DNA from 4 places in the Pantoea sp. SGAir0180 genome. Region 4 is predicted to be linked to each of the others. Evidence: predicted binding sites of a transcription regulator. Region 4 holds the regulator's gene; each other region holds the start of a gene.

What was found. The regulator sigma-54, encoded in region 4, starts transcription at its own class of promoters, with help from an activator protein. The targets are predictions, from matches to a motif close to GTTGGCACANNTTTCGCTNT.
Region 1: a site for sigma-54 is predicted at 6,270-6,289, ahead of glnA (glutamate--ammonia ligase). Genes of this name have one in related genera too.
Region 2: a site for sigma-54 is predicted at 1,996-2,015, ahead of glnK (P-II family nitrogen regulator). Genes of this name have one in related genera too.
Region 3: a site for sigma-54 is predicted at 3,937-3,956, ahead of C1N58_RS19625 (gamma carbonic anhydrase family protein). Genes of this name have one in related genera too.

The regions. Positions count from the first base shown of each region.
Region 1 is NZ_CP028071.1:3,815,207-3,823,010, forward strand. It holds gene yihI (Der GTPase-activating protein YihI) at 1-413, shown strand, start outside; gene hemN (oxygen-independent coproporphyrinogen III oxidase) at 649-2,022, shown strand; gene glnG (nitrogen regulation protein NR(I)) at 2,059-3,468, opposite strand; gene glnL (nitrogen regulation protein NR(II)) at 3,476-4,525, opposite strand; gene glnA (glutamate--ammonia ligase) at 4,720-6,129, opposite strand; gene typA (ribosome-dependent GTPase TypA) at 6,562-7,804, shown strand, end outside.
Region 2 is NZ_CP028071.1:2,721,622-2,729,425, reverse strand. It holds gene C1N58_RS13000 (SmdA family multidrug ABC transporter permease/ATP-binding protein) at 1-41, shown strand, start outside; gene C1N58_RS12995 (SmdB family multidrug efflux ABC transporter permease/ATP-binding protein) at 34-1,809, shown strand; gene glnK (P-II family nitrogen regulator) at 2,067-2,405, shown strand; gene amtB (ammonium transporter AmtB) at 2,439-3,725, shown strand; gene tesB (acyl-CoA thioesterase II) at 3,774-4,637, opposite strand; gene C1N58_RS12975 (YbaY family lipoprotein) at 4,830-5,387, shown strand; gene C1N58_RS12970 (MGMT family protein) at 5,428-5,769, opposite strand; RNA gene ffs (signal recognition particle sRNA small type) at 5,904-6,000, shown strand; gene C1N58_RS12960 (HHA domain-containing protein) at 6,168-6,383, opposite strand; gene tomB (Hha toxicity modulator TomB) at 6,408-6,785, opposite strand; gene C1N58_RS12950 (hypothetical protein) at 6,932-7,285, opposite strand; gene C1N58_RS12945 (metal ABC transporter ATP-binding protein) at 7,635-7,804, shown strand, end outside.
Region 3 is NZ_CP028071.1:4,169,894-4,177,697, forward strand. It holds gene dprA (DNA-protecting protein DprA) at 1-467, shown strand, start outside; gene smg (DUF494 family protein Smg) at 439-912, shown strand; gene C1N58_RS19605 (DNA topoisomerase family protein) at 936-1,481, shown strand; gene tsaC (L-threonylcarbamoyladenylate synthase type 1 TsaC) at 1,491-2,063, shown strand; gene aroE (shikimate dehydrogenase) at 2,067-2,885, shown strand; gene C1N58_RS19620 (DUF1488 family protein) at 2,882-3,139, shown strand; gene C1N58_RS19625 (gamma carbonic anhydrase family protein) at 3,094-3,660, opposite strand; rRNA gene C1N58_RS19630 (16S ribosomal RNA) at 4,151-5,690, shown strand; tRNA gene C1N58_RS19635 (tRNA-Glu) at 5,854-5,929, shown strand; rRNA gene C1N58_RS19640 (23S ribosomal RNA) at 6,140-7,804, shown strand, end outside.
Region 4 is NZ_CP028071.1:3,319,374-3,327,177, reverse strand. It holds gene npr (PTS phosphocarrier protein NPr) at 1-70, opposite strand, end outside; gene rapZ (RNase adapter RapZ) at 67-921, opposite strand; gene ptsN (PTS IIA-like nitrogen regulatory protein PtsN) at 971-1,450, opposite strand; gene hpf (ribosome hibernation promoting factor) at 1,603-1,890, opposite strand; gene rpoN (RNA polymerase factor sigma-54) at 1,909-3,345, opposite strand; gene lptB (LPS export ABC transporter ATP-binding protein) at 3,394-4,119, opposite strand; gene lptA (lipopolysaccharide ABC transporter substrate-binding protein LptA) at 4,125-4,679, opposite strand; gene lptC (LPS export ABC transporter periplasmic protein LptC) at 4,648-5,229, opposite strand; gene kdsC (3-deoxy-manno-octulosonate-8-phosphatase KdsC) at 5,226-5,792, opposite strand; gene kdsD (arabinose-5-phosphate isomerase KdsD) at 5,806-6,792, opposite strand; gene C1N58_RS15660 (calcium/sodium antiporter) at 6,809-7,789, opposite strand.

The DNA of each region.
Region 1 (7,804 bases), 500 kb from region 4:
AGCATCGTGGCCATGCGTCAGGCAGCCGTGCTAACCCGCAAGCGCAGAGCAGCAACGGTAAGCAAGCGGCCCCGGCAAAAGATCCGCGTATCGGCAGTAAAAAGCCGGTGTCGTTAATCGTTGACGACAACGCTGCACCCGCAAAAACCAAAAAAGTGACGGCAAAACCGGCGAAGCAGAAAGTGGTGCTGACACCGGAAGAAGAACTGGCGCAGTTAGAGAACAGCGAGCGTCTTGATGCGCTACTGGACCGCCTTGAGAAAGGCGAAACGCTGTCATCTGAGGATCAGGGCTGGCTTGATGTCACGCTGGATCGCATTGATGAACTGATGGAACAGCTCGGCATCGCGATGGACGAGGAAGACGATCCGGAGGCGGAAGAAGATATGTACCGCCTGCTTAAAGGGAATTAAGCCGTCTTTGATCGGCATGCGTAAATGCGCATGCCTGGATTAACAGGTAAACGACAATGTTTTGGCCTGGATCAATTTTCGTGCTTTTGATGACATGTTATCTCCTGTGGTTATTGTTTAAACTACAACGACTGTCGCGTCTGAAGCAGCGTTTACGGCGGGTTTCCTCCCGCACTCCTCTCTTTCCTTCTGCATCGCGGCCTTTCCCACAGCGAGGTAAACGGAAGGAGTCAGCATGTCAGCGACACAAATCGACTGGGACCAGGCATTAATTGAAAAATACAATGCGGCGGGTCCGCGCTATACCTCTTATCCCACCGCGCTAGCGTTCAGCGAGACCTTTACAGACGCTGATTTTCACCGTGCCACTGAACGTTATCCGCAACGCGCGCTGTCGCTCTATGTTCATATCCCGTTCTGTCATCGCCTGTGCTATTTCTGTGGCTGCAATAAGGTTGTCACGCGTCACTTACATAAAGCCGACCGCTATCTGAACGCGCTGGAACGGGAGATTGTCGCCCGCGCGCCACTGTTTCGTGATCGTCGCGTCACTCAACTGCACTGGGGCGGCGGCACGCCAACATTTTTGAATAAGCAGCAGGTTAGCCGGCTGGTGGCGCTGCTGAAACAGCATTTCACCTTCGAGGATGACGCGGAGATGTCGATCGAGGTCGATCCGCGTGAAATTGAACTGGAGATGATCGATCATCTCCGGACGTGCGGTTTTAATCGCCTGAGCATGGGCGTACAGGACTTTAACAAGGCGGTGCAGGAACGAGTTAATCGGGTGCAGGATGAGGACGTGATTTTTGCCCTGATGGCACGGGCACGTGAGCAGGGGTTTCGTTCAACCAGCATCGACCTGATTTACGGTCTGCCGCTGCAAACGCCGGAAAGCTTTGCTTTTACACTGCAGCGGGTTATCGCGCTGGATCCCGATCGGCTGAGCGTTTTTAACTATGCGCATCTTCCGTCACTCTTTGCCGCACAGCGAAAAATTAAAGAAAATGAACTGCCCTCGGCGCAACAGAAGCTGGCCATCCTGCAGCAGAGCATTACAACGCTGACCCGGCATGGCTACCAGTTCATCGGTATGGACCACTTTGCTAAACCGCAGGACGAGCTGGCGGTGGCTCAGCGCGAGGGGAACCTGCACCGCAATTTTCAGGGTTATACCACCCAGAGCGACTGCGATTTACTCGGTCTGGGCGTCTCCGCCATTAGCATGATCGGCGATCGCTACGCGCAAAACCAGAAAAGCCTGAATGACTGGTACAGACAGGTTGAAAAACAGGGCCATGCCTTATGGCGGGGATTCACGCTCAGTCAGGACGATTGCCTGCGCCGCGATGTGATCAAAACGCTTATCTGCAACTTTGCGCTCGATTTCAGCGCGACAGAAACGCAGTGGAATATCACCTTCGACAGCTATTTTGCCGAAGAGCTGGCGCGGTTAAAACCGCTGATTGCGGATGGGCTGGTGGTGCAAAACGCGACAGGCCTGAAGGTGACAGGAACAGGACGACTGCTGATTCGCCATATTTGTATGTGTTTTGATGCTTATCTGCGACAAAAGACGCAACCACAGCTTTATTCGCGTGTGATTTAACCGCCGGAACAGCACTGGCTGTTCCGGCGGAATGGCTTATTCCATGCCCAGCTCTTTCAGCTTACGCGTCAGCGTATTCCTTCCCCAACCCAGCAAACGCGCGGCTTCCTGTTTGTGACCCTGCGTGTGGCGCAGTGCAGTCGTCAGAAGCGTGCGTTCCATTTCCGGCTGTGCTTCTGACAGCAGGTTTTGATGACCGGAACGCAAGGCACGATCGGCCCATTGTGCCAGCAGGGTTGCCCAGCTGTCGGGAAGCGACTGCGTGGGGCTTTCCGGCGTACTGGATTCGAATAACTCCGGTGGTAAATCCTGAATCAGCACTTCCTGACCGGCGGCCATCACCGTTAACCAACGGCAGGTATTCTCCAGCTGACGCACGTTACCCGACCAGTGCAAACGGGTCAGTGCGGTCTCGGTCTCCGCATGCAGGATCTTGGCTTCCACACCAAGCTCGCGTGCGGCCACCTGCAGGAAATAACGGGCCAGACGGGGAATATCTTCACGACGCTCACGCAGCGGCGGCAAATGCACGCGGATGACATTCAGGCGGTGAAACAAGTCTTCACGGAACTTGCCTTCCTGTACCCGCAGTTCAAGGTTCTGGTGCGTAGCGGCAATGATGCGCACGTCCACTTTGACCGGTGCATAGCCACCGACGCGGTAAAACTGCCCGTCTGCCAGTACGCGCAGCAGGCGCGTCTGAACATCCAGCGGCATATCACCAATTTCATCTAAAAACAGCGTCCCGCCGTCGGCCTGTTCAAAACGTCCCTGACGAATCTGATTCGCACCGGTAAAGGCCCCTTTTTCATGGCCAAACAGTTCCGACTCAATTAAATCCTTAGGGATCGCCGCCATGTTGAGGGCAATAAACGGCGCTTTACTGCGAGGACTGTGGCGGTGCAGTGCGTGCGCTACCAACTCTTTACCTGTACCCGATTCCCCGTTGATCAGCACGCTAATCGACGAACGGGAGAGACGGCCAATAATACGGAACACGTCCTGCATGGCGGGCGCTTCACCGATAATATCGGTGGTGGGGCCGCTTACCGGTTGATTACGTGGCTGCTGTTGCTCCTGATAGTGACTGATGGCACGTTCAACCAGCGCGACCGCTTCGTCGATATCGAACGGTTTGGGCAGGTAATCGAACGCGCCTTGCTGATAGGCGCTTACCGCGGCATCCAGGTCGGAATGCGCTGTCATGATGATAACCGGAAGCATGGGATGGCGCTGTTTGATTTGTTTTAGCAGAGCCAGCCCGTCCATACCCGGCATACGGATATCAGACAATAAAACGTCCGGGGTTTTTGTTGCGAGTGCATTGAGCACGTCGTTCGCGCTGTCAAAAGTGGCACAGCTTAAACCGGCTCCAGTGAGCGCGCGTTCAAGCACCCAGCGGATGGAGCTATCGTCATCGACGATCCAGACTATCCCTCGTTGCATAGAAACCTCACTGGCGAATAGGCAGGTAAACCGAAAACTCGGTATGACCCGGCCAACTGTTGAACTCAATTTTTCCCGAATGCTGATCAATCAGGCTACGGGCAATAGAAAGGCCTAAGCCGGTACCGCCTTCCCGTCCGCTTACCATTGGATAGAACAGCGTATCCTGTAGCTGGGCTGGAATACCGGGGCCGTCATCTTCGATATCAATGCGGGCAACCAGACGATAACGTGTGCCATGCAGTGTTAACTGGAAGGCTGTACGGGTTCGAATCACGATTGTGCCGCCGTCTTCGCCTAACGCCTGCAGCGCATTGCGCACGACGTTCAGCAAAACCTGCTCAATCTGATCGGGATCGTGCGGTAATTCCGGCAGGCTGGGATCGTAATCGCGAACCAGCGATACGTTTTCTGGCAGCTCCATCGAAACCAGGTTAACGACACGTTCCGCTACCTGATGAATACTCTGGGTAATATGCATACCGGGCTGTTGCGGCCCCAGTAAGCGATCAACCAGATTTCGCAGGCGGTCTGCCTGTTCAATAATGACTTTGGTATATTCATTCAGGGCAGGGTCCGGCAGGGCGCGTGACAAAAGCTGCGCCGCGCCGCGCAATCCACCTAGCGGGTTTTTAATCTCATGGGCCAGCCCGCGGACCAGATCGCGTGCGGCCACCTGCTGAGCATGCTGCAGCTGTTCCTGACTCAGGCGACGCTGATTATCCATCGGTGCCATTTCCAGCAGAATCAACCCATCAGGCAGGCGCTGTGCCGTGAGCGACATAATGTGCGCCCGGCCATCCACGACCAGAGTAACTTCGCTGTCAGTAAAGCCCTGGCCCGCCTCAAGACTCTCGCGCATGACCTCGACATTCAGCGAAAAGTAGCCGGTTAATTCAGGTAACGGCGTGCCGAACAATTTACGTGAGCTTTGCGCCAGTAATTGCTGTGCCGCCGGGTTGGCATAATGGATCGCCAAATCGGTATCCACCAACAAAATACTGTTGATTAAGGTATTGAGAATCTGCCCGGCGTCGGGCAGGGAGGCAGTTGCCATACAGCGTTCCTCTGCACTAATTTAGTGCATTGTAGTCTTTAAGCCGGAATTAAAGCGAATGAACGATGAATTCGCGGAGAAAAAAGCCCATCCGAAGATGGGCTAAAGTTTCCACGGCAACAAAAAAACGTTTCAGGTTAAGCGTGCCGCAATTGCAATCTTTCAATGCGGCACCCATTTTGCTGACTCTGAAATTAGACGCTGTAGTACAGTTCGAACTCAACCGGGTGTGGCGTCATGCGCACACGGTCGTTCTCTGATTTACGCAGCTCGATGTAAGCATCGATCGCGTCGTCAGTGAAGACGCCGCCACGGGTCAGGAACTCGCGGTCTTCGTTCAGTGCATTCAGCGCTTCTTCCAGTGAACCTGCAACTTTTGGAATCTCAGCTTCTTCTTCCGGTGGCAGGTCATACAGGTTTTTATCCATCGCATCACCAGGATGGATTTTGTTGATGATGCCATCCAGGCCAGCCATCAGCAGTGCAGTAAACGCCAGGTACGGGTTAGCCGCTGGGTCCGGGAAGCGCGCTTCAATACGACGTGCTTTCGGGCTGGCAACAACCGGGATACGGATTGATGCAGAACGGTTACGGGCAGAGTAAGCCAGCATAACCGGTGCTTCATAACCCGGAACCAGACGCTTGTAAGAGTTGGTGGTTGGGTTGGCCAGGGCGTTGATTGCTTTTGCGTGCTTGATGATACCGCCGATGTAGAACAGCGCGGTTTCAGACAGGCCGCCGTATTTGTCACCAGAGAACAGGTTTTGTCCGCCTTTAGACAGAGACATGTGGCAGTGCATACCTGAACCGTTGTCACCAAACATTGGCTTCGGCATAAAGGTTGCCGTTTTGCCGTAAGCGTGCGCCACGTTGTGCACAACATATTTGTAGATCTGAATTTCGTCAGCTTTTTTGGTCATGGTATTGAAGCGGGTTGCCACTTCGTTCTGGCCCGCTGTCGCAACTTCGTGGTGATGAGCTTCAACAACCAGACCCATTTGCTCCATTGTCAGACACATAGCAGAACGGATGTCCTGTGATGAATCGACCGGTGGAACCGGGAAGTAGCCGCCTTTCAGACCTGGACGGTGACCTTTGTTACCGCCTTCGTATTCTTTGCCGGTGTTCCAGGCCGCTTCGATATCATCGATAGCGACGTGTGAACCAGAGGTTGACGAACCGAAACGGATATCGTCGAACAGGAAGAATTCTGGCTCGGGTCCAAACAGAACGGTATCAGCGATGCCTGAAGAACGCAGATAGTCTTCAGCGCGCTTTGCGATAGAGCGTGGATCGCGGTCATAGCCTTGCATGGTGCCAGGCTCAAGGATGTCACAGCGAATGATCAGTGTTGAATCTTCAAAGAACGGATCCATAACTGCCGTGGTTGCATCCGGCATCAGTACCATGTCTGATTCGTTAATGCCTTTCCAGCCGCCGATGGAAGAGCCATCGAACATTTTGCCTTCTTCGAAGAAGTCAGCGTTAACCTGGTGAGCCGGAATAGTAACGTGCTGTTCTTTACCTTTGGTATCGGTAAAACGCAGGTCAACAAACTTAACTTCGTGCTCGTTCATCATCGAGAGAACGTGTTCAGCGGACATACTCAACTCTCCTGGAAATGGTCATTGTCTACATGGTGAGAACCGGGTGAGGAAATGTGCGACATGTGTCAGCCATACCTCAGTCTGATCCCGACCAGCTCTGCAACCGTTGTCTTACGTCGTTTTCATCTGGATAATACAAAGCGAATTCTGTGCCAACTTTATTTCTTTGCACAAAATCGCGCTGTCATGCACCTTTTTGTCATAAAAGACGTGCACCATGATAGATGCACTGCACTTTTTATGTGCATTGGCGTTGAAAATGAGCACCATTGTGGTGCAAAACATCATTGCAGTGCAATTTTTGCACGGCTATTAGTGCGATTTTGCGACAATGCAATAAACTTTCAGTGAAAAGTGTGATCGTGTTCAGTCTCCCGCTTAATCCGTGTACAATACCGCGTTATTTCTAATGCCTGAGGCAAAAAAGCTGTGATCGAAAATTTGCGTAACATCGCCATCATCGCGCACGTTGACCATGGAAAGACCACCCTGGTTGATAAACTGCTGCAACAGTCTGGTACTTTTGATGCCCGTACTGAAGCCACCGAGCGCGTGATGGACTCCAATGATTTGGAGAAAGAGCGTGGGATTACCATCCTCGCAAAAAATACCGCCATTAAATGGAACGACTACCGTATCAACATCGTTGATACCCCAGGACACGCCGACTTCGGTGGTGAAGTTGAACGCGTAATGTCTATGGTGGATTCGGTACTGTTGGTTGTAGATGCGATGGATGGCCCTATGCCGCAAACCCGCTTCGTTACCAAAAAAGCGTTCGCGCATGGTTTGAAGCCGATTGTGGTTATCAACAAAGTTGACCGCCCTGGCGCACGTCCTGACTGGGTTGTTGATCAGGTGTTTGACCTGTTCGTTAACCTGGATGCAACGGACGAGCAGCTCGATTTCCCTATCATTTTCGCCTCTGCGCTGAATGGTATTGCCGGTCTGGATCACACCGACATGGCTGACGATATGACCCCGCTGTATCAGGCAATCGTTGACCACGTTTCACCTCCACAGGTTGAAGTCGAAGCGCCGCTGCAGATGCAAATCTCTCAGCTGGACTACAACAACTATCTGGGCGTGATCGGTATCGGCCGCATCAAGCGCGGTAAAGTGAAGCCTAACCAGCAAGTCACCATCGTAGACAGCGAAGGCAAAACCCGTAACGGTAAAGTGGGTAAAGTGCTGACTCACCTGGGGCTGGAGCGTATTGACAGCGACCTGGCAGAAGCGGGCGACATCATTGCGATCACCGGTCTGGGTGAACTGAACATTTCTGACACCATTTGCGATCCGCAGAATGTGCAGGCGCTGCCAGCCCTGAGCGTGGATGAGCCAACGGTAACCATGTTCTTCAACGTCAACACCTCACCGTTCTGCGGTAAAGAAGGTAAGTACGTGACCTCACGTCAGATTCTTGAGCGTCTGAACAAAGAACTGGTTCACAACGTGGCACTGCGTGTGGAAGAGACCGAAGATGCTGACGCGTTCCGCGTATCGGGCCGTGGTGAGCTGCATCTGTCTGTACTGATCGAGAACATGCGTCGTGAAGGTTTCGAACTGGCGGTATCCCGTCCGAAAGTTATCTTCCGCGAATTCGAAGGCCGTAAACAAGAGCCATTCGAGAACGTGACGCTGGATATCGAAGAAACGCATCAGGGTTCCG
Region 2 (7,804 bases), 600 kb from region 4:
TGGACGACGCTGAGAGGGAAGAAGAGGTGGCACATGGCTAAATCACAACGTATGTGGCCAACGCTCAAACGCCTGCTCAGTTATGGCAGCCCGTGGCGCAAGTCATTGTCTTTGGCCGTGTTGATGCTGTGGATTGCGGCCGCGGCAGAAGTGACCGGTCCGGTTCTGGTGAGCTATTTTATTGATAATCTGGTCGCAAAGCATCAGATGCCGTGGGGCACGGTGGCGGGACTGGTCGTAAGTTTTATCCTGTTGCAGCTTCTGGCTGCCGCTTTGCATTACTGGCAGGCCTTACTGTTTAACCGGGCCGCCATTGGCGTGGTACAGCGCCTGCGCACCGACGCCATGAATGCGGCACTGCGCCAGCCGCTCGGCGCCTTTGATACGCAGCCGGTCGGGCAAATTATTTCCCGGGTCACGAATGATACCGAAGTTGTTCGGGATCTGTACGTCACGGTGGTGGCAACGGTGCTGCGTAGCGCCGCGCTGGTCGGTGCCATGATGGTGGCGATGTTTAGTCTGGACTGGCGCATGGCGCTGGTGGCGATGTTAATTTTCCCGATGGTGCTCATTGTGATGCTGATTTATCAGCGCTACAGCACGCCGATAGCCCGTCGTGTACGCAGCTACCTGGCAGACATTAATAATGGCTTCAATGAAGTCATCAGCGGAATGAGCGTGATACAACAGTTTCGCCAGCAGGCGCGCTTTGGTGAACGCATGCTGGAGGCCAGCCGTTCACATTATCTGGCGCGCATGGAAACGCTCAGGCTGGATGGTTTCCTGCTACGGCCGCTGCTGAGCCTGTTCTCCGCGCTGATACTCTGCGGATTGCTGTTGCTGTTCAGCTTTTCGGTGCCGGGTGTGTTTGAAGTTGGGGTACTTTACGCCTTTATTACCTATCTGGGGCGCCTCAATGAACCGCTGATCGAACTGACCACCCAGCAGTCGATGCTGCAACAGGCGGTCGTGGCGGGCGAACGTATTTTTGAACTCATGGATGCGCCACAGCAGCATTACGGTCATGACGATCGGCCTCTGCAATCGGGACGCATTACGCTGGAGAACCTGAGCTTTGCCTACCGGGACGATCGTGAGGTGCTGAGTAATATTGATCTCGACGTGCCTTCGCGGGGCTTTGTCGCCCTGGTGGGACATACCGGCAGCGGCAAGAGCACACTGGCAAATTTGCTGATGGGCTATTACCCCGCCACGCGCGGCGAGGTGCGCCTGGACGATCGTCCGCTTAACCAGTATTCCCATGAGGCACTGCGTCGCGGTATCGCGATGGTACAGCAGGATCCGGTGGTGCTGGCCGACACGCTGTTAGCGAATGTACGGCTGGGTCGGGATATCAGTGAAGAGGCGGTCTGGTCGATACTTGAACAGGTACAGATGGCCCCGCTGGCGCGCGCCTTGCCTGACGGTATCCATACCCGACTGGGAGAGCAGGGTAATAATCTCTCGGTAGGGCAGAAACAGTTACTGGCCCTGGCTCGGGTGCTGGTGCAACTGCCGCAGATTTTAATACTGGATGAAGCTACCGCGAATATTGACTCCGGCACGGAGCAGGCGATCCAACACACGCTGCGCACCTTACGTCAATATACGACCCTGGTAGTGATTGCTCACCGCCTTTCCACTATCACCGAGGCCGATACGATTCTGGTTTTGCACCGTGGCCGCGTTGTCGAGCAGGGGAATCATCAGCAGCTGCTGGCCTTGCAGGGCCGTTACTGGCAAATGTACCAGCTGCAGCAGGCAGGTGATCGGCTCGAATCGGATGAGGTGCTGACCAGTGCCGGATGATCTGCACCTTTTTTGCGCATTTTTTCCTTGTTGACCCGTTTGGATGCACGTCTTTGTGCTTAACAGCACCAAAAGCGTGCATCCGCTTCGCTTAGCCATCCCATCACTGCGTCCTGCTTATTTATTCTGCGTTTCCTAACCCTGATTCTATCGCAGCCTGGAAAGTGATTGTGCCCATTAATTATATCTGGCACAGGCTTTGCTTAACTCTCTCCGTGTCCATGAGACCGACCTATTTTAATCCTTAAGGAGAGGCTATGAAGCTGGTTACCGTTGTGATTAAGCCGTTCAAGCTGGAAGATGTGCGAGAAGCATTGTCTTCAATTGGTATTCAGGGACTGACCGTCTCCGAAGTTAAAGGTTTTGGGCGTCAGAAAGGACATGCTGAACTCTATCGCGGGGCGGAATACAGCGTAAATTTTCTGCCGAAAGTAAAAATTGATATCGCCATTGCCGATGACCAACTGGACGAAGTAGTGGACGTAATCAGTAAAGCGGCTTACACCGGAAAAATTGGCGACGGCAAGATTTTCGTTGCTGAACTGCAGCGCGTGATTCGCATACGTACCGGCGAAACCGACGAAGCCGCACTGTAAACAAGACTCAGTAATGTGATGGGATGGAAAAAAATGAATAAAATGCTGACCAAGTTGGGCCTGACCAGCCTGGCACTGTTACCGTCGCTGGCGATGGCGGCACCTGCCGTAGCGGACAAAGCCGACAACGCCTTTATGATGATTTGCACCGCACTGGTGCTGTTTATGTCAATTCCTGGGATTGCACTGTTTTACGGCGGCCTGATCCGCAGTAAAAATGTGCTGTCGATGCTCACACAGGTTGCGGTGACCTTCTCGCTGGTGTGTGTGCTGTGGGTGGTTTATGGCTACTCACTGGCCTTCAGCGAAGGCAATGCCTTCTTTGGCAGCTTCAACTGGGCCATGCTGAAAAACATTGCACTGACCGCCGTCATGGGCACCTTTTATCAATATATTCACGTCGCGTTCCAGGCATCCTTTGCCTGTATCACGGTCGGTCTGGTCGTCGGTGCGCTGGCGGAACGTATCCGTTTCTCCGCGGTGCTGATTTTTGTCGGTGTCTGGCTGACCCTGGCTTATCTTCCCATTGCGCATATGGTCTGGGCGGGCGGCTTACTGGCTCAGGATGGCGCACTGGACTTCGCGGGCGGCACGGTGGTGCACATTAACGCTGCGGTAGCCGGTCTGGTTGGTGCTTACCTGGTGGGCAAACGTGCCGGTTTTGGCAAAGAAGCATTCAAACCACACAACCTGCCGATGGTGTTCACCGGTACTGCGATTCTGTATGTTGGCTGGTTTGGTTTTAACGCCGGTTCAGCTTCCGCTGCGAATGAAATTGCTGCTCTGGCCTTCCTGAATACCGTGGTTGCGACGGCGGGTGCGGTGCTGGCCTGGACCTTTGGCGAGTGGGCGCTGCGTGGTAAACCGTCTTTGTTAGGTGCCTGTTCTGGCTTTATTGCTGGTCTGGTTGCCATCACGCCGGCTTGTGGTTATGTCGGTGTCGGCGGCGCGCTGATCATCGGTATCGTGGGTGGTCTGGCAGGTATCTGGGGCGTGACAACGCTGAAAAAATGGCTGCGCGTTGACGATCCCTGCGATGTGTTCGGTGTCCACGGTGTCTGTGGCATCATCGGTTGTATCCTGACCGGCGTGTTTGCTTCATCTTCACTGGGCGGCGTGGGTTATGCGCCTGGCGTGACCATGGGCCATCAGGTTGCGATTCAGTTGCTGAGCGTGGGCGTTACCATTGTCTGGTCTGCCGTCGTTGCCTTTATTGGCTTTAAACTGGCCGATATGATCGTCGGTCTGCGTGTACCGGAAGAGCAGGAGCGCGAAGGTCTGGACGTCAACAGCCATGGCGAGAACGCTTACAACCAGTAACTTGTCAGTCTGAATAAATAAAAAGGGGCGATGATTCGCCCCTTTTTGCTATTCGCTGCGCTGACGCATAACGCCTTCCTGCACGGTAGACGCGACCAGCTCACCCTGTTGATTGTAAAACTCCCCGCGAACAAAGCCGCGTGCACCCGATGCTGAGGTGCTTTCAACGCTGTAAAGCAGCCAGTCATTAAAGTTCAGTGGCCGATGGAACCACATAGAGTGATCAATGGTCGCCACCTGCATATCGGCTTCAAGAAAACCTTTACCATGCGGTTGTAAGGCCACAGGCAGAAAGTTGAGATCGGACGCATAGCCAAGGAGGTACTGATGGATACGCACATCGTCGGGCAGGGTGCCATTGGCCCGAATCCACACCTGACGCTGCGGTTTATCGACATGGCCTCTTAACGGGTTGTGGATCTGTACCGGGCGGATTTCCAGCGGGCGTTCAGCGACAAATTTTTCGCGTAATTTTTCCGGCAGCATATGCGCCATTTTTTGCGCCATTTGCTGCTCGTTGGCCAGGTTTTCCGGTCCTTTAACCTGCGGCATCGGTTTTTGATGTTCAAACCCGCTTTCCGGAGACTGGAAGGATGCCGTCATATAAAAGATCGGCTGACCATTTTGGATGGCACTGACGCGGCGCGCGCTAAAACTTTTGCCGTCGCGCAGACTTTCAACATCGTAAATAATCGCCTTTTGGCTGTCGCCGGGGCGAAGAAAATAGCTGTGAAAGGAGTGAACGCCCCGATCCTCGGGAACGGTCTGTTTGGCCGCAAAGAGAGCCTGTCCAACGACCTGACCGCCAAATACCTGACGCAGGCCCAAATCTTCGCTCTGGCCGCGAAATAACCCCTCGTCGAGTTTTTCCAGATGAATAAGATTAAGCAGATTTTCGAGTGCCTGACTCATGGCGCTATCCTGAGAAAATGTATTTTGTTAAGTGTGAAAGATCCGACCAGTTTCCGTCAACCACACTTTTGGACTTTCATCCAACCAGGCAAACTTTTGATTTTGTGCCAACATTAAAGCTATACGGCGAGTGAAACGCTGTAATAAAGATTCACTGCTAAAAATCATTCTGATCAAAAGGAGACGACATCGATGAAATTCTGGCATGTGTTAAGTGGCGTCGCGATGGCCATGGCTCTCGCAGGTTGTGCCCATAAAGGAAAACCGGTACCGACACCGACATTGGGTTCTGCGGTCGCAGGACAAACGGCGACCATCGCTCAGCCTAATGTAAGCGGGGCGGTTTATATTCGTCAGCGTATCGCGTTACCGCCTGATGCAGCCCTGACAGTGACCCTGTCTGATGCATCGGTGGCAGATGCACCGTCCAAAGTGTTGGCACAGCGCGTGGTTCGCACCGACGGGAAACAGGCGCCGTTCCATTTCATACTGCCGTTTAACCCAGCGGATGTTCAGCCAAATGCACGCATTTTGTTGAGCGCAGCAATTACGGTTGATGGCAAGCTGGCCTTCGTTACGGAAGAAGTGAAACCGGTCGTGAATCAGGGCGGCACCAAAGCCGATCTGGTGTTAGTGCCCGTGCCTTCTGTACCGATGAAGACTCAGCCTGGCGCCGTCACCACTGTGCCACCCACATCGCCCACGCAGGTTACGCCGTCCGCCGCCGTGCCGGCACCGACAACGATGTAAGGCTCTGAGGCAGGGCGGCGTGCTGTACCGCCCTGCAGTATTAAAACTGCCAGCGAAACTTAGCCAGATCGATCTGACCTGCCTCCGTAACTTCCACGCCTTCCGCTTCCAGCGCTTCACGCTGACGAAAAAAACGTTCGCCCTGGAGCGAAAGCGTACCGTTACGGTTAATCACTCTATGCCAGGGAAGCGTACTGCCTTCCGGTAAGCGGCTCAGAACGCCGCCCACCTGGCGCGCCGCGCGGGGCGAGCCTGCCAGTAATGCCACATCGCCATAGGTGGTAACCTTGCCGGGCGGAATGGCGGCCACAATTTGCCAGATACGTTGTTTAAAGCCGTCAGTGGTTGAGTTCATAGGCTTACCTGCCAGTAAAAGAACCATAATGCTAACATAAAGGGGGTAATTTACAGGGATCGTACAAGAAACCAACGGTCATCCGTGCCAGGCTTGCAATTGCCATAGGCTTCCCCGATAATGCCTGCGCTCTCGATATGAGGGCTTGTCAATGGGGGCCCTGTTGGTTCTCCCGCAATGCTAGCTTGTGAACTCGGTCAGGTCCGGAAGGAAGCAGCCGCAGCAGGTGACGCGTGTGCCGGGATGTAGCTGGCAGGGCCTCCACCATTTTGTCTCCACCCGATTCCTCTCTTGTCACTCGCTTTTTTTGACACGCCTCTTTCTTCGCAGGCAGGCAAAGCTCGCCTGGGCCGATCCATTGCCGGCAGGCGAGTCGAACAGAAACGGGCGGGTTAAATCAGATTAAACGTAACGCAAAAATTAACTTAGCGTACAAATTTCCATACTGACACGGGGACTTTGTCATACAGTTTGTTCATCGTCAGTTCAGCCAGGCGGTGATCGGCTGCGGAGTAAAATACGGCTAATTCATCATCGGACAATTCATACTTATTTTTCTCAATCACTCTTTCGAGCGTGTCAATTGAGCGACAACGTCTCAGTCGCATCAAATAATCAGTTTTAGTCAGGGTTTTGTTCATAAATAAACCGTTCTCACGTCAGTACTATAATGAATGGCTTGGCTGTTGAAGATAAGCGCACTCTTCTTGAAACAGATTAAATAAACGTTTTGCTGAACGTTGCCAGCGCTGCAGATCCTGAGTGTTAACGCTATAGTTGCTAAATAGCATAAAAGTATCATCAAGATATTCATCGATTTGGGTAATCAGCGCTTCGTCTTCTGCATGCTTAATTTTGTAATTCATGGTGAAAGAGGCGATATGCTCTATCAAATCGTTCAGCTGTAAATTACCATCGGCAGTAGGGTCATTTACCCAGCCATGATGGCTGTCGGTTAATGTTGCCATACTGGCGTCAAACAAACTCTCACACACGTATTTAAGCTGGGCAATATCATGCCGTTTCGGTGAGTATTCGTCCATCTTTTTCCCCTCCGTAGCTAGCAAAGTTACCGCAATGCGGCCAGGTTCGGTGAAGCGGCCAGGAAGTGGTGGTTGGGCTTATAATTAACGGACTGCATTAAGGATAGTGTAAAATCATTAGTTCTGCTCACCTCCATTACTAAATATTACAATTCATCTCCGGGTGAGGGACGGTGATTCTCAATGGGCTCAAACACAAGCGCGGCAGGGCCGATATGAAAACTGACTTGTTCATTTTGCGTAATGGTTTCATTTAAATCCAGACAAGGATTAAATAAATTCCACTGGAAATCGTAAAGTAACTTAAATCTATTCGGTCCGGTCATCTGAACATCAATAACTTTTAAACTGTCTGGTACTAACTGAGCGTTTGCGGAATACCATTGCAAATCGCCAACCAGAGATTCTGTTATTTTGAGAATATTCCGTTCAATGATTGTAGCTAATTTTACGCAATCCGTTTCATTCTGCGCAACATCACATTCAATGCTTACTGACATAGCTTACTCATAATAAATGTCTTCAGACCCATCATTGATGTTCTTTTGTCGCTTTGCAAGTCCCCCTCTTCAGCAATATTGCGCTGTGATGCTCTCATTTAAGCAAGTGATTGATTCACTGCTGCTTCTTATTGGGCCTTATACGGGCAATTTGTGCCCTGGTTTATTTTTTGAAACACATTGCCGTGCCAGCGGGCGGACAACATCGGGTATGATGGTTGTTATGTTATAACATTTTTGGTGTAGTGATGAATCAAAGTGGACTGTTGATGTCACTCGGTGGACGGCTGTTGGTGGCATTGATGTTAATCGCCGTACTGGCGCTGGCGATGTGGTGGGGAATGCAGCCGTGATAACGTTCAGGCATTTGCAGGCAGGTTATCAGGGACGCGCGGTCACGCCCGTTGTGACAACAGAACTGGCGCAGGGCAGTATGACCGCCTTAATCGGTGCCAACGGCAGCGGTAAATCTACCCTGATAAAGACGATCGCCGGATTATTACCCCCGGTAAGCGGGCA
Region 3 (7,804 bases), 850 kb from region 4:
AGGGTGTTCTCGTCATTGAAGCGTCATTAAAAAGTGGTTCATTAGTCACAGCCCGTTATGCATTAGAGCAGAATCGCAATGTTTATGCCTTACCGGGTGCGCTGGGTAACAGCGGCAGTGAGGGGACAAACTGGCTGATCCAACAAGGTGCCATGTTGGTGGCACATCCTAATAACATTGTCGAAGATTTACGCGCTATGCTTAACTGGTTACCTGTTAACCCGTCAGATGAAATTTATTCTGATGCCAGTGACGATGCTCCATTGCCATTTGCCGAGCTGTTGGCTAACGTAGGTGATGAGGTTACACCTGTTGACGTTGTCGCTGAACGTGCCGGCCAACCTGTGCCAGTTATTACAGCTCAATTGCTGGAACTGGAGTTAGCAGGATGGATCGCAGCTGTACCCGGCGGCTATGTCCGATTGAGGAGGGCATGCCATGTTCGACGTACTCATGTACTTGTTTGAGACCTATATCCACAACGAAACAGAAATGGGTGTTGATCAGGACAGATTGACAGATGACTTGACGGATGCCGGTTTCCACCGCGAAGATATTTATAATGCGTTGAACTGGTTAGAGAAATTGGCGGACTATCAGGAAGGACTGGTCGCACCAATTTTGCTGGCAAATGATCCGCTCTCTATGCGCATCTATACCGATGAAGAGAGCAAGCGTTTAGATGCCGAAAGCCGCGGTTTCCTGCTGTTCCTGGAGCAAATCCAGGTACTGAGTCTGGAAACACGAGAAATGGTCATTGAACGTGTCATGGCGCTTGATACGCTGGATTTCGATCTTGAGGATCTTAAATGGGTGGTGCTGATGGTGCTGTTTAACATCCCTGGATGTGAAAACGCGTATCAGCAGATGGAAGAACTGCTATTCGACGTCAACGAAGGTATGCTGCATTAAATTTTTACTAATGCATGACTGTTATGAGTAAAACCGCACTCTTTACTGTGCGTAAACAGGATCCCTGCCCCGCATGCGGGGCAGAACTTGTTATACGTTCAGGAAAGCATGGCCCATTTTTGGGCTGTGCAAATTACCCTGCCTGTGACTATATCAAGCCTTTGGGAAACCAGGCTGATGGGCATGTCGTCAAAGTTCTGGAAGGCCACGTTTGCCCACAATGCGGGGCAGATAAAGTATTGCGCCAGGGCCGGTTTGGCATGTTTATTGGCTGTAGCGACTATCCCGCGTGTGATTACACCGAAACCATCGATAAACCGGATGAAACCACGATCGACTGTCCGCAGTGCCAGCAGGGTAAGCTGGTACAACGCCGCTCGCGTTTTGGTAAAACGTTTCATGCCTGCGAACGCTATCCAGCCTGTCAGTTTGCCGTGAACCTGACGCCAGTGGCGGGGCGCTGTCCGCATTGTGAATTTCCGCTTTTAGTCGAGAAAAAGACGGCGCAGGGCATCCGGCTTTTCTGCGCCAGTAAAAGTTGTGGCAAAGCTATTATTCAAGAGACATAAGACATAACCATGTTAAATCAACCCGTTGCCGGCTCATTGCAGGATTGTGTAAGCCATCTTAACCAGCATGCTGTGATTGCCTATCCCACCGAAGCGGTATTCGGCTTAGGCTGTGATCCCGATAATGAATCTGCGGTCATGGCACTGCTGGCATTAAAAAAACGGCCAGTAGAGAAAGGCTTGATCCTGATAGCTGCCGACTATGATCAGCTTAAACCTTACGTATCAGATGAGGCCTTAACCACGGAGCAGCGTGAACGTATGTTTGCCTGTTGGCCAGGCCCGGTCACCTTTGTCGTGCCTGCTTCTCCGGTTACCCCGCGCTGGTTAACCGGGCAATTTGATTCACTGGCCATCCGCGTTAGCGATCATCCGGATGTTCAGGCGCTGTGCCGGGCGTTTGGAAAACCTTTGGTATCGACCAGCGCTAATCTTTCCGGTCAGCCACCGTGCCGTTCAGTCGAAGAGGTCAAATTGCAGTTTGGCACCGCGTTTCCTGTATTGAATGGAAAGACAGGAGGAAGGCTCAATCCTTCTGAGATTCGCGATGTCATCAGCGGCAATTTGATACGCCAGGGTTAATATATGGCAAATTTTGCAGTTTTTGGTCATCCCATTAGTCACAGCAAATCGCCGCACATTCATCAGGCGTTTGCGCGACAGACAGGAATCTCTCTTCAGTATGATCGTATTGATGCGCCTGTTGATGCTTTTCCTGAGACTCTCCGCACTTTTTTCCACGACGGCGGGGCGGGTGCGAACATTACGCTGCCTTTTAAACAGCAGGCGTGGGCATTTGCCGACCAGTTGACCGAGCGCGCTGCGCTGTCAGGGGCTGTGAACACGCTAAAGCTGTGTGATGATGGCCAAATTCTTGGCGACAATACGGATGGTATTGGGCTGCTCAGCGATCTTCAGCGCCTTGGGATGATTAAGCCCGACAGCCATCTTCTGCTGGTGGGGGCAGGTGGGGCCGCTCGGGGCGTCATTCTCCCTCTGCTTTCAATGGGAGCAACGATCACGGTCGTGAACCGAACGGCGTTGAATGCGCAGACTCTGGCCGCAGAGTTTGCCCATCGCGGAGCGATTAATGCGTGCTCGTTTGACGCGCTTGTGGATAGACATTTCGACCTTGTCATTAATGCCACATCAAGTGGTATTCAGGGAGAAGTACCGCCGTTGCCGCCTTCATTAGTTCATGCTGAGCTACGTTGCTACGATATGTTCTATCAGAGTGGTTTAACGCCTTTCCTGCGCTGGTGTCAGCAGCACGGTTCATCTCATCTTGCTGACGGGCTGGGGATGCTGGTGGGTCAGGCCGCGCATGCCTTTCATCTATGGCACGGGGTGATGCCCGAAATCGCACCGGTCATCGCCTCATTAAAAGCCGGGATGCAGTCATGAACCAGGCGATACAGTTTCCTGATCGGGAAAGCCTGAATACAGAATTAAGGGCCGTTTGTTTCCCTGTTCTGGTAAACGGGATGGGCTTAACCTGCGCTATCAGTGTTGAGGCGCTTAATGAACAGTTCGGTGAGGGAGAAGCGATGACGCTGTTTCGCCATCATCGCTGGGATTTGGAAGATCAGGCCGAAGACTGCATTCGAAACGATCAGGTCGATAATGAAGGATGGGTCTGGCTGTCTCCGGCCAGATAGTCGTTCTTCCAGTTAACATAGTTGCTGGCTGAGTAAAGTAGACCTTCAATTTCTTTTTCATTCAGCGGCCGGATTTGTTTGACCGGGCTCCCGACATACAGATAGCCACTTTCCAGTCGTTTGCCGGGGGGAACCAGGCTCCCGGCACCAATCATAACGTCGTCTTCAACAATGACGCCATCCAGTACGATTGAGCCCATTCCAACCAGTACGCGATTGCCTATCGTGCAGCCATGCAGCATCGCTTTATGCCCAACCGTTACGTCTTCCCCAATTATCAGAGGAAAACCGGCGGGGTTGGCCTCTGATTTATGCGTGACATGCAGGACGCTGCCATCCTGAATATTGGTTCGGGCACCAATATGCACCTGGTTCACATCGCCACGAATAGCGACTAAAGGCCAGATACCTACATCATCTTCCATAATGACGTCACCCGCTACCACGCTGGTGGGATCAACCATGACGCGCAGACCCAATTTTGGGAAAAGATGTTTGTAAGGGCGTAACGCTACAGTCATTTTGTTCTCCTTTTACTGAGTTTACTGGCAGCCTGATGCGATTCTGACCAACTGGCAAGGGGATTTTGTGCCGGATCGTTGGTGATCTAATCAATATGAATGTTTTCTCGGCAGTCAGTAAAAAGATCCAAAAAAAGGGTTGTGCAATTCATTCGGATCCCTATAATGCGCCTCCATCGACACGGCACAACGGCTTACGGAATGCGGTGTTGAGAGGGTCAGGCAACTGAGCCGCCGGAGAAAAACTTCTGAAAAAGAGGTTGACTCTGAAGGAGGAAAGCGTAATATACGCCACCTCGCAACAGACGGTTAACCCGCTGGTTGCACTGCTCTTTAACAATTTATCAGACAATCTGTGTGGGCACTCGCAGGATTGATATCCGCGTCTCCGGACGCAAAAAATATCAAGTCTTAAGAGTGAACACGTAGTGAAATTCATTACGACGTTTTCCTTGAGCATCGCTGCACTGGTTGCAGCAAATCAAACTTTAAATTGAAGAGTTTGATCATGGCTCAGATTGAACGCTGGCGGCAGGCCTAACACATGCAAGTCGGACGGTAGCACAGGGGAGCTTGCTCCTCGGGTGACGAGTGGCGGACGGGTGAGTAATGTCTGGGAAACTGCCCGATGGAGGGGGATAACTACTGGAAACGGTAGCTAATACCGCATAACGTCGCAAGACCAAAGTGGGGGACCTCCGGGCCTCACACCATCGGATGTGCCCAGATGGGATTAGCTTGTAGGCGGGGTAACGGCCCACCTAGGCGACGATCCCTAGCTGGTCTGAGAGGATGACCAGCCACACTGGAACTGAGACACGGTCCAGACTCCTACGGGAGGCAGCAGTGGGGAATATTGCACAATGGGCGCAAGCCTGATGCAGCCATGCCGCGTGTATGAAGAAGGCCTTCGGGTTGTAAAGTACTTTCAGCGGGGAGGAAGGTGGTGAGGTTAATAACCTCAGCAATTGACGTTACCCGCAGAAGAAGCACCGGCTAACTCCGTGCCAGCAGCCGCGGTAATACGGAGGGTGCAAGCGTTAATCAGAATTACTGGGCGTAAAGCGCACGCAGGCGGTCTGTTAAGTCAGATGTGAAATCCCGGGCTTAACCTGGGAACTGCATTTGAAACTGGCAGGCTTGAGTCTCGTAGAGGGGGGTAGAATTCCAGGTGTAGCGGTGAAATGCGTAGAGATCTGGAGGAATACCGGTGGCGAAGGCGGCCCCTGGACGAAGACTGACGCTCAGGTGCGAAAGCGTGGGGAGCAAACAGGATTAGATACCCTGGTAGTCCACGCCGTAAACGATGTCGACTTGGAGGTTGTTCCCTTGAGGAGTGGCTTCCGGAGCTAACGCGTTAAGTCGACCGCCTGGGGAGTACGGCCGCAAGGTTAAAACTCAAATGAATTGACGGGGGCCCGCACAAGCGGTGGAGCATGTGGTTTAATTCGATGCAACGCGAAGAACCTTACCTACTCTTGACATCCAGCGAACTTTCCAGAGATGGATTGGTGCCTTCGGGAACGCTGAGACAGGTGCTGCATGGCTGTCGTCAGCTCGTGTTGTGAAATGTTGGGTTAAGTCCCGCAACGAGCGCAACCCTTATCCTTTGTTGCCAGCGATTCGGTCGGGAACTCAAAGGAGACTGCCGGTGATAAACCGGAGGAAGGTGGGGATGACGTCAAGTCATCATGGCCCTTACGAGTAGGGCTACACACGTGCTACAATGGCGCATACAAAGAGAAGCGACCTCGCGAGAGCAAGCGGACCTCATAAAGTGCGTCGTAGTCCGGATCGGAGTCTGCAACTCGACTCCGTGAAGTCGGAATCGCTAGTAATCGTGGATCAGAATGCCACGGTGAATACGTTCCCGGGCCTTGTACACACCGCCCGTCACACCATGGGAGTGGGTTGCAAAAGAAGTAGGTAGCTTAACCTTCGGGAGGGCGCTTACCACTTTGTGATTCATGACTGGGGTGAAGTCGTAACAAGGTAACCGTAGGGGAACCTGCGGTTGGATCACCTCCTTACCTGAAGATACCTTCGTGCGCAGTGCTCACACAGATTGTCTGATAGAAAAGTAATGAGCAAAGCGTCTACGCGTTGGGGTGCGGTAACAATAACTATTGTCGCCTGATTATCTAATCTCACCTTCACGTGAAATAACCCGTGTCTGTTGCACAAGGATTTCACGTCCCCTTCGTCTAGAGGCCCAGGACATCGCCCTTTCACGGCGGTAACAGGGGTTCGAATCCCCTAGGGGACGCCACTTGCTTGGTGACAGGTGAAAGGTGTTGCCGATATATCTTAAAGACGACTTGCGAGTCGTGTTTAAGATATTGCTCTTTAACAATCCGGAACAAGCTGAAAATTTGAAACGACGCACGTCGTGTTCCTCCGTAATAAGGAACACAGCACGATGCGTTCGGGTCTCTCAAAAGCTCATAACACGCAAGCGCAAAACGCCTGTGGGTTGTGAGGTTAAGCGACCAAGCGTACACGGTGGATGCCCTGGCAGTCAGAGGCGATGAAGGGCGTGCTAATCTGCGATAAGCGCCGGTAAGGTGATATGAACCGCTATAACCGGCGATACCCGAATGGGGAAACCCAGTGTGATTCGTCACACTATCATGCAGTGAATACATAGCGGCATGAGGCGAACCGGGGGAACTGAAACATCTAAGTACCCCGAGGAAAAGAAATCAACCGAGATTCCCCAGTAGCGGCGAGCGAACGGGGAGGAGCCCAGAACCTGCATCAGCTTGTGCATCAGTGGAAGCGTCTGGAAAGTCGCAGGGTACAGGGTGATACTCCCGTACACAAAGGTGCACAGGCTGTGAGTTCGATGAGTAAGGCGGGACACGTGGTATCCTGTCTGAATATGGGGGGACCATCCTCCAAGGCTAAATACTCCTGACTGACCGATAGTGAACCAGTACCGTGAGGGAAAGGCGAAAAGAACCCCGGCGAGGGGAGTGAAACAGAACCTGAAACCGTGTACGTACAAGCAGTGGGAGCACCTTCGTGGTGTGACTGCGTACCTTTTGTATAATGGGTCAGCGACTTATATTCTGTAGCAAGGTTAACCGTATAGGGGAGCCGCAGGGAAACCGAGTCTTAACTGGGCGTTAAGTTGCAGGGTATAGACCCGAAACCCGGTGATCTAGCCATGGGCAGGTTGAAGGTTGGGTAACACTAACTGGAGGACCGAACCGACTAATGTTGAAAAATTAGCGGATGACCTGTGGCTGGGGGTGAAAGGCCAATCAAACCGGGAGATAGCTGGTTCTCCCCGAAAGCTATTTAGGTAGCGCCTCGTGAATTCATCTCCGGGGGTAGAGCACTGTTTCGGCTAGGGGGCCATCCCGGCTTACCAACCCGATGCAAACTGCGAATACCGGAGAATGTTATCACGGGAGACACACGGCGGGTGCTAACGTCCGTCGTGAAGAGGGAAACAACCCAGACCGCCAGCTAAGGTCCCAAAGTCATGGTTAAGTGGGAAACGATGTGGGAAGGCACAGACAGCCAGGATGTTGGCTTAGAAGCAGCCATCATTTAAAGAAAGCGTAATAGCTCACTGGTCGAGTCGGCCTGCGCGGAAGATGTAACGGGGCTAAACCATGCACCGAAGCTGCGGCAGCGACGCGTAAGCGTTGCTGGGTAGGGGAGCGTTCTGTAAGCCGCTGAAGGTGTGCTGTGAGGCATGCTGGAGGTATCAGAAGTGCGAATGCTGACATAAGTAACGATAAACAAGGTGAAAAACCTTGTCGCCGGAAGACCAAGGGTTCCTGTTCAACGTTAATCGGAGCAGGGTGAGTCGACCCCTAAGGCGAGGCCGAAAGGCGTAGTCGATGGGAAACAGGTTAATATTCCTGTACTTGGTGTTACTGCGAAGGGGGGACGGAGAAGGCTATATCGGCCGGGCGACGGTTGTCCCGGTTTAAGCGTGTAGGTGTGTGCGCCAGGCAAATCCGGTGCACTTTACACTGAGGCGTGACGACGAGGCACTACGGTGCTGAAGTGATAAATGCCCTGCTTCCAGGAAAAGCCTCTAAGCATCAGGTAACACGAAATCGTACCCCAAACCGACACAGGTGGTCAGGTAGAGAATACCCAGGCGCTTGAGAGAACTCGGGTGAAG
Region 4 (7,804 bases):
ACAGCTTCATGGCGGGGCGTGCATGCATGCCCAGCTTGTTTCTGATTTCCACGGTTTGCTTAACGGTCATGATTTACGTTTTTCCAGTGTGCGATGACGGGACTGTACATTTTTACCCCGGGAGCGGAAATAATCAGCGAGCTGTTCTGCAATATACACCGAGCGGTGTTTGCCACCGGTGCAACCAATCGCCACGGTGAGATAGCTGCGGTTGTTCGTTTCCAGCATGGGCAGCCAGAGTTCCAGATAACTGCGTGTCTGATAAATGAAGTTATGGACTTCGGTATGACGATCCAGAAAAGCCGCGACGGGACGATCCAGCCCCGTCATCGGGCGCAGTTTGGGATCCCAGTGTGGATTGGGCAGGAAACGCACGTCAAAGACGTAGTCCGCATCAATGGGAATACCATGTTTGAAGCCAAACGACTCAAACACCATAGTCAGCTCCCGCTCGCGTTTACCCAGTAAACGGGTACGCAACATCTCAGCCAGTTCATGCACCGACATCTCTGACGTATCAATGATCAAATCGGCACGCGAGCGCAGCGGCTCGAGCAAGTCACTCTCTTCATCAATCGCGCTTTCCAGCGACAGATTTTTGCTGGACAGGGGATGGAGGCGACGCGTATCACTGTAACGGCGGATCAGCGTATTGCGGTCGGCATCAAGAAACAGCAACTGGGGCGAGAATCCGGAAGGCAGATTATTGAGCGCGGTTTCAAAAATTTCAGGCGACTCAGGCATGTTACGCACATCGATACTCACCGCCGCTGAGATATTGCGCTCAACCAGTGATTCTGCCAGCTGAGGCAACAACACGACCGGCAGGTTATCCACGCAGTAAAAACCCATGTCTTCCAGCGCGCGCAGCGCCACTGATTTTCCTGAGCCTGACCGACCGCTGACGATCATCAGCACCATGACCTTCTCTCCCGTTTTAAAGCCGGCTCACGCCGGTAAATCACGCGCTTTATTGCTCTGTTTGTTCTTCGGTAATGATGGCATACAGCTCTTCATCGCTCTGCGCAGCACGCAGACGGCGGCAAACCGTTTTATCCGCCAGCCGTTTGGCGACTAACGACAGTGTATGTAAGTGAGTTTTACACTGGTCCGCGGGCACGAGGAGCGCAAAAAGGAGATCGACAGGCTGATTATCCACGGCATCAAATGCGATGGGTTGCTCAAGGCTGATAAAGACACCGACGGCACGTAACGTATCCTCCTCCAGCTTGCCATGCGGAATAGCAATACCGTTGCCAATACCGGTACTTCCCATGCGCTCGCGGGTCAGTATCGCTTCAAACAGCGTTTGATGCGGCAGGTTGAGCTGCTTAGCGGCCAGTTCACTGATAATTTCCAGCGCCCGTTTTTTGCTTTGGCAGTGTACGCTGCTGCGGGTGCAGTCTGGCGAAAGCACTGTGCTCAGTTCCAGTGTTAAATCATTGTTCATTTTCGTTTCACTTGCGAGTTCACTTAGCCAGTAAACCGGTACGCGGTAATCACGTAGCGGAATCATGGCGCTGGCACAGATGACAAAACGGGGCGGTTAATCCGCCCCATCCTTTCAGCTCTGCGCGCCCGGCGCGCCTGCCAGCGTGAAGGTTAGTGTTTTTTTAACTTGTCTTTATATTTGGTCAGTTGACGGGCCAGCTTGTCAATCAGTCCGTCAATTGCCGCATACATATCTTCCGCTTCCGATGTGGCGTGCAGCTCGCCCCCGTTCACGTGCAATGTGGCATCAGCAACCTGTGTCACCTTCTCAACGTTCAGGACAACATATACCTGGTTGATATGATCAAAGTAGTGTTCCAGTTTGGAAAATTTCGCCGTGACGAATTCACGCAGTGGCTCGGTGATTTCAACATTTTGCCCGGTAAGGTTCAGCTGCATAGGTCTTCCTTCTCTCTGTTAAACCAACTGCTTACGTTGGTTTGAAGGCGGTATGGACAAAGACTCTCGATATTTTGCAACGGTACGACGTGCCACTATGATCCCTTGATCAGATAACATGGAGGTCAGTTTACTGTCACTCAAGGGCTTAGCGGGATTTTCCGCCGAGATTAATTTTTTTACCAGTGCCCGTATCGCAGTAGATGAGGCTTCGCCTCCTCCTTCAGTATTAACATGACTGGAGAAAAAATACTTCAGTTCAAAAATGCCACGCGGGCTGTGAAGATATTTTTGCGTGGTGACGCGGGAAATCGTGGATTCATGCATATCCACCGCCTGGGCAATATCGGCCAGCACCATCGGACGCATAAACTCTTCGCCCTGCTCAAAAAAGGCCTGTTGCTGTTCAACAATGCAGCGTGAGACTTTTAACAGCGTCTCATTGCGACTTTCCAGACTTTTGATCAGCCAGCGCGCCTCCTGCAAATTACTGCGGATAAACTGACTGTCACTGTCATTACGCGCAGCACCGCCCATGGCGGCATAGTGCTGGTTGATTTTAAGCCGCGGCAGACTGTCGGTATTAAGTTCTACCGTCCAGCGCGTCGCAACTTTACGGACCAGCACATCAGGAATAACGTATTCAGGCTCGCCAGTATTGATCGACTGGCCCGGACGTGGATCGAGCGACTGAATCAGCAGCATTGCCTCTTTCAGTACGTCTTCCTTTAAACGCGTGACGCGCATCAGGCTGCGGAAATCATGGTTGGCCAGCAGATCAAGATGATGGCTGACGATCAGGCGGGCTTCAGAGAGCGTTGGCGTTTCAGGCGCATACTGCGACAACTGTACCAGCAGGCAATCACGCAAATCACGTGCACCTACGCCGATCGGATCAAAATGTTGAATGCGCTTTAAAACGGCCTCAACTTCGTCCATTTCCAGCTCATCGTCGCCGATACTGTCGAGAATGTCTTCAAGCGAAACGGTAAGGTAACCCGTATCGTCAATGGCATCGACGATAGACGTCGCGATCGCCCGATCGGTATCGCTAAACGGCGTCAGCTCAACCTGCCACATCAGATAATCTTGCAGCGACTGGGTGGTTTCGCCCTGGTAGATGGGCAGTTCGTCATCCTGATAGTCCGTACCGGTTCCTGATGGCGTTCCCGCGGTATAGATTTCATCCCAGGTCGCGTCGAGCGGCAGCTCTTCGGGCATATCCTTTTGTTCCAGCGCTTCACGCGTATCAAGTCCCGCTTCGCCTTCCTGATACTCTTTTGCGTCTATTTCTTCATGCTGTTCAGTCTGTTCAAGCAGGGGATTACTTTCCAGGGCCAGCTGTAGCTCTTGCTGAAGTTCAAGCGTAGAAAGCTGCAACAGACGTATCGCCTGTTGCAGTTGTGGGGTCATCGCCAGTTGCTGGCTGAGCCGGAGTTGTAAACCTTGCTTCATAGACAGGATGAATATTCCCGGGTAACCATCAGTATTAACGACACCTTATCAGAGTCTGAACTCTTCACCCAAATAAACACGTTTAACCTGCTCATCTGCAAGGACTTCATTCGGCGTACCGTGAGCAATCAGGTTGCCCTGGCTGACAATATAGGCCCGTTCACAGACCGCCAGCGTTTCACGCACGTTGTGGTCAGTGATTAACACGCCAAGCCCACTGTCGCGCAGATGTTCAATAATCTTTTTGATATCAATAACGGAAATCGGGTCAACACCGGCAAAAGGCTCATCCAGCAGAATGAATTTGGGATTTGCGGCCAGCGCACGGGCAATTTCCACACGGCGACGTTCACCGCCCGACAGTGACTGTCCCATATTGTCGCGCAGATGTGCAATATGGAACTCATCCATGAGCTCATTCGCCCGATCCTGTCGCTGTTCTTCGGTTAAATCATCACGAATTTGCAGCACGGCCATCAGGTTGTCGTAAACGCTCAGACGCCGGAAGATTGACGCTTCCTGGGGCAGGTAGCCGATACCGCGACGCGCACGCGCGTGGAGCGGCAGAATACTGATGTCTTCATCGTCGATGACAATGCGGCCCGCATCGCGCGGAACAATCCCGACCACCATATAGAAGGTGGTGGTTTTACCGGCACCGTTTGGGCCGAGCAGGCCGACGATTTCACCGGATTTTACCTGCAGACTGACGTCTTCAACCACGCGACGGCCTTTGTACGCCTTCGCCAGGTTCTCTGCGATTAATGTGGCCATAGTGATCAGTTACTCTTTTTTTCGCTATTGGTTGACGCGGGCTTGTCCTGCAACTGCGACGGCACCAGAACTGTGGTCACGCGCTTGCTCTGGCCCTGGCTGTAAGCCTGCATTTTTTGCTCTTTGACCAGGTAAGTAATGCGGTCGCCTTTAATATTGCTGTCCAACTGCTCAATGTACGCATTGCCCGTCAGCTCAACAAAGTCATTAGCAAGCTCGTAATGCAGTTTGGACGCGTGTCCCTGTACCGGTTTACCGTTGTCCTGCATCTGATAGAAGGTCGCCGGATTGCCGTAGGCATCAACGATAGTTTTTTTGCTGTCGCCGCCCGGACGGGTCACCACGACTTTATCTGCCGTAATCTTGATCGACCCCTGAGTTACGACCACATTACCGGTAAAGGTCGCGACGTTGCCTTGCAGGTCCAGCGACTGATTTTCAGAGTCGATATTAACGGGTTTGTCCGAGTCACCGGTCAGCGCCAGCGCCGGCAGGCTGGCTGCAAGCAGCAGGCTGGCCAGTAAAAACTTAATGCTGTTTTTGTTCATTTTGAATTTCATAAGAGGTTTTGACCTTTTCGAGTAACTCGGCTTGCTTTGTCCGTAAATTTCCACGCATTTTCATGCCGGTAGAGTTAAAACTGCGGCCATATAACGTCACCTGATCGTCCGAGGCGACGTCCTGAGTGACAAGATTGACCTGAGCGTTATCCGTTTTGATGCGCTCCAGTTCAGAATCTGGCGCCAGCGCATTCAGCTCAACATGACCATATAAATACAGCATACGATCTTTAGTGAGCTTTGCTTTATCTGAACGTACCGTCCAGGTCGGCATTTTATTCTCGTCGTAGGTTGTCATGACCGGATTATCAAACCAGCTGGTTCCCGTATTTTCGAAATACGTAACTTTGTCCGAGATCAGCTTATAAGCCAGGCCACCCTGAGGGTTGTAAACTACGGTATGCGAATTGGCACTGGTGTAGGTTGGCGTTTGATCATTATTCATTACCGGTGCGCCATCGTCGCTGTCCCGGTTAGTGAAATTCCAGCCAATGAGCACCAGCGCAATCAAGGCCAGCCCCAACGTTATCCAACGCCTGCTTTTACTCATACTGATTGCCCTTTGGCATCCTCAAATTTATTTTGCGCCATCAAAATGAGATCGCACAGTTCACGCACTGCGCCGCGCCCACCGGCGATACGTGTGACGTAACGCGCTCGTGCTAACAGCAGCGGGTGCGCATCGGCCACCGCTACGCTGAGCCCTACTTTTGCCATAACTGGCCAGTCGATCAGATCGTCACCAATATAAGCCACCTGCTCGTCAGAGAGCGACAGTGTATCCAGAAGTTCGCGATAGGCCAAAAGCTTATCTGATTGCCCCTGATAAAGATGGCGAATCCCCAGCGTTTTGCAGCGGTCTTCCAGTAACCGGGCCGTGCGGCCGGTAATAATAGCCACTTCAATGTCCGAGGTCAGCAGGCAACGAATGCCGTAACCGTCGCGCACATTAAAGGTTTTCAGTTCTTCTCCACTGTTACCCATGTAGATCAGGCCATCAGACATCACGCCGTCCACATCGCAAATCAGCAGGCGAATGTGCCCGGCACGGGCCATAATGTCGGCACTGACCGGGCCGTAACATGTTTCTATAGCGGCAATCTCAGACTGCATTGTGTCTTCCTGTTTACACTACGCCTGCGCGCAGCATGTCATGCATATGTACCACACCCAGCAGATGGTCGTCATCGGCTACCAGCAGGGAGGTAATGTTTTTGGTTTGCATTAAATTCAGCGCATCGACGGCCAGCACGTTCGGACGTACGCGGATGCCGCCACGCGTCATGACTTCTGCAATGGTCGCTTTTTGAAAATCGATGCCCATGTCAAAGATGCGGCGCAGGTCACCATCGGTAAAAACGCCTTCAATCTTCATCAAATCGTCAACAATCACGGTCAGGCCCAGATTTTTACGGGTTATCTCCAGCAACGCATCCCGCAATGATGCATCCCGCGTGACGTGCGGTAACTCATCACCGCTGTGCATGATATCGCTCACGTGCAGCAGCAGTTTACGGCCCAGCGCACCGCCCGGATGCGACAGCGCGAAATCTTCAGGCGTGAAGCCGCGTGCCTCCAGCAGGGAGACCGCCAGTGCATCGCCCATCACCAAAGCTGCGGTGGTACTGGTTGTAGGGGCAAGGCCCATTGGACAGGCTTCCTGCGGCACCTTGACGCAAAGATGAATATCGGCGGCCCGAGCCATGGCGCTTTCAGGTCGACTGGTCAGGCAGATCAGTTTAATCTGCTGGCGTTTCACCACCGGAATCAGCGCCAGAATCTCGCTGGATTCGCCGCTATTGGAAATGGCAAGTACCACGTCGTCTTTACCCACCATTCCCAGGTCGCCGTGGCTGGCTTCCGCTGGATGCACAAAGAAAGCCGGCGTGCCGGTGCTGGCAAAGGTCGCCGCCATTTTTTTACCAATATGACCTGACTTGCCCATGCCCATAACCACCACTTTGCCCTTACAGGCATAAATCATGGCGCAGGCGTCGGAAAAAGCCTCGTTGATATACTGGTCAAGCTGCTCAAGGCCTTCGCGCTCAATGCGCAGAACCGTTTTACCGGCTCGCTGAAAATCAAACTCTACCGTTGGTTGCTGATGTGACATGGCAAATCTGTCCTTTTTAGCCGCCCATAAACGCTGGCTGTAGCCACAGCAACGTTACCCAGACGAAGAAACCACAGAGTAAAAGCGTCCCCGCCGTACGGCCAATGCGGCGGTGGCGCAACAGACAAAGCATGGCGAACAGTACGCTTACGCCAAGCATTATCCAGTAATCGCGTGCAAAAGCGTGATAATCGACGCTGCCGGGGTGAATCAGTGCCGGCAGGCCCAACACGATAGCGAGGTTATAAATATTGGCCCCAATCAAGTTGCCAATCGCAATATCATCTTCGCCTTTCAACGCACCGGCGATGACCGTGGCCAGCTCCGGCAGACTGGTGCCGACGGCGATAAGCGTCAGCCCCATAACCAGTTCACTCACGCCAAAGTAGTCGGCAAAGACCGTCGCATTATCAATCACCATGTGTGTCGACATGGGCAGGATAATCAGGGCGACAGCCAGCCAGAGAAAGGCCACGGTGTTACCCGTCTCTTCGCGTGGCAGCTCAGCCAGTTGTTCACGCGTCAGCGTATCGTTATTGTCATTTTCTGCTTTACGCGCGATGCGAATAGTCACAATCAGATAAATCGCGGCGATGGCAATCAGGGCGATACCGTCCAGTCGACTAAGATAGTTATCAAACAGCGTAATACCGCTCAGTAATGAGACCAGCACCATCAGCGGCAGTTCACGGCGAATTAAGTTGGAATGGATGCTGAGCGGATGCAACAGCGCCGCGCCGCCGAGAATCAAAAGTATATTGGTGATGTTCGAACCAAGCGCGGTGCCCACCGCCAGATCCATTTGGCCATACTGCGCAGCGGAGAAGGAAAGGATGATCTCCGGAAGCGAGGTACCGATACTGACGACGGTCATGCCGATGATTAACGGCGGGATCCCGAACGATCGGCAAAGTATTGCAGCACTAAACACCAGACGATCGGCACCATAAGCCAGTAAAAGCAGTCCGATAATCAGCAGTGCGGTTGCGACGAACATGAAAAATCCTTGCTT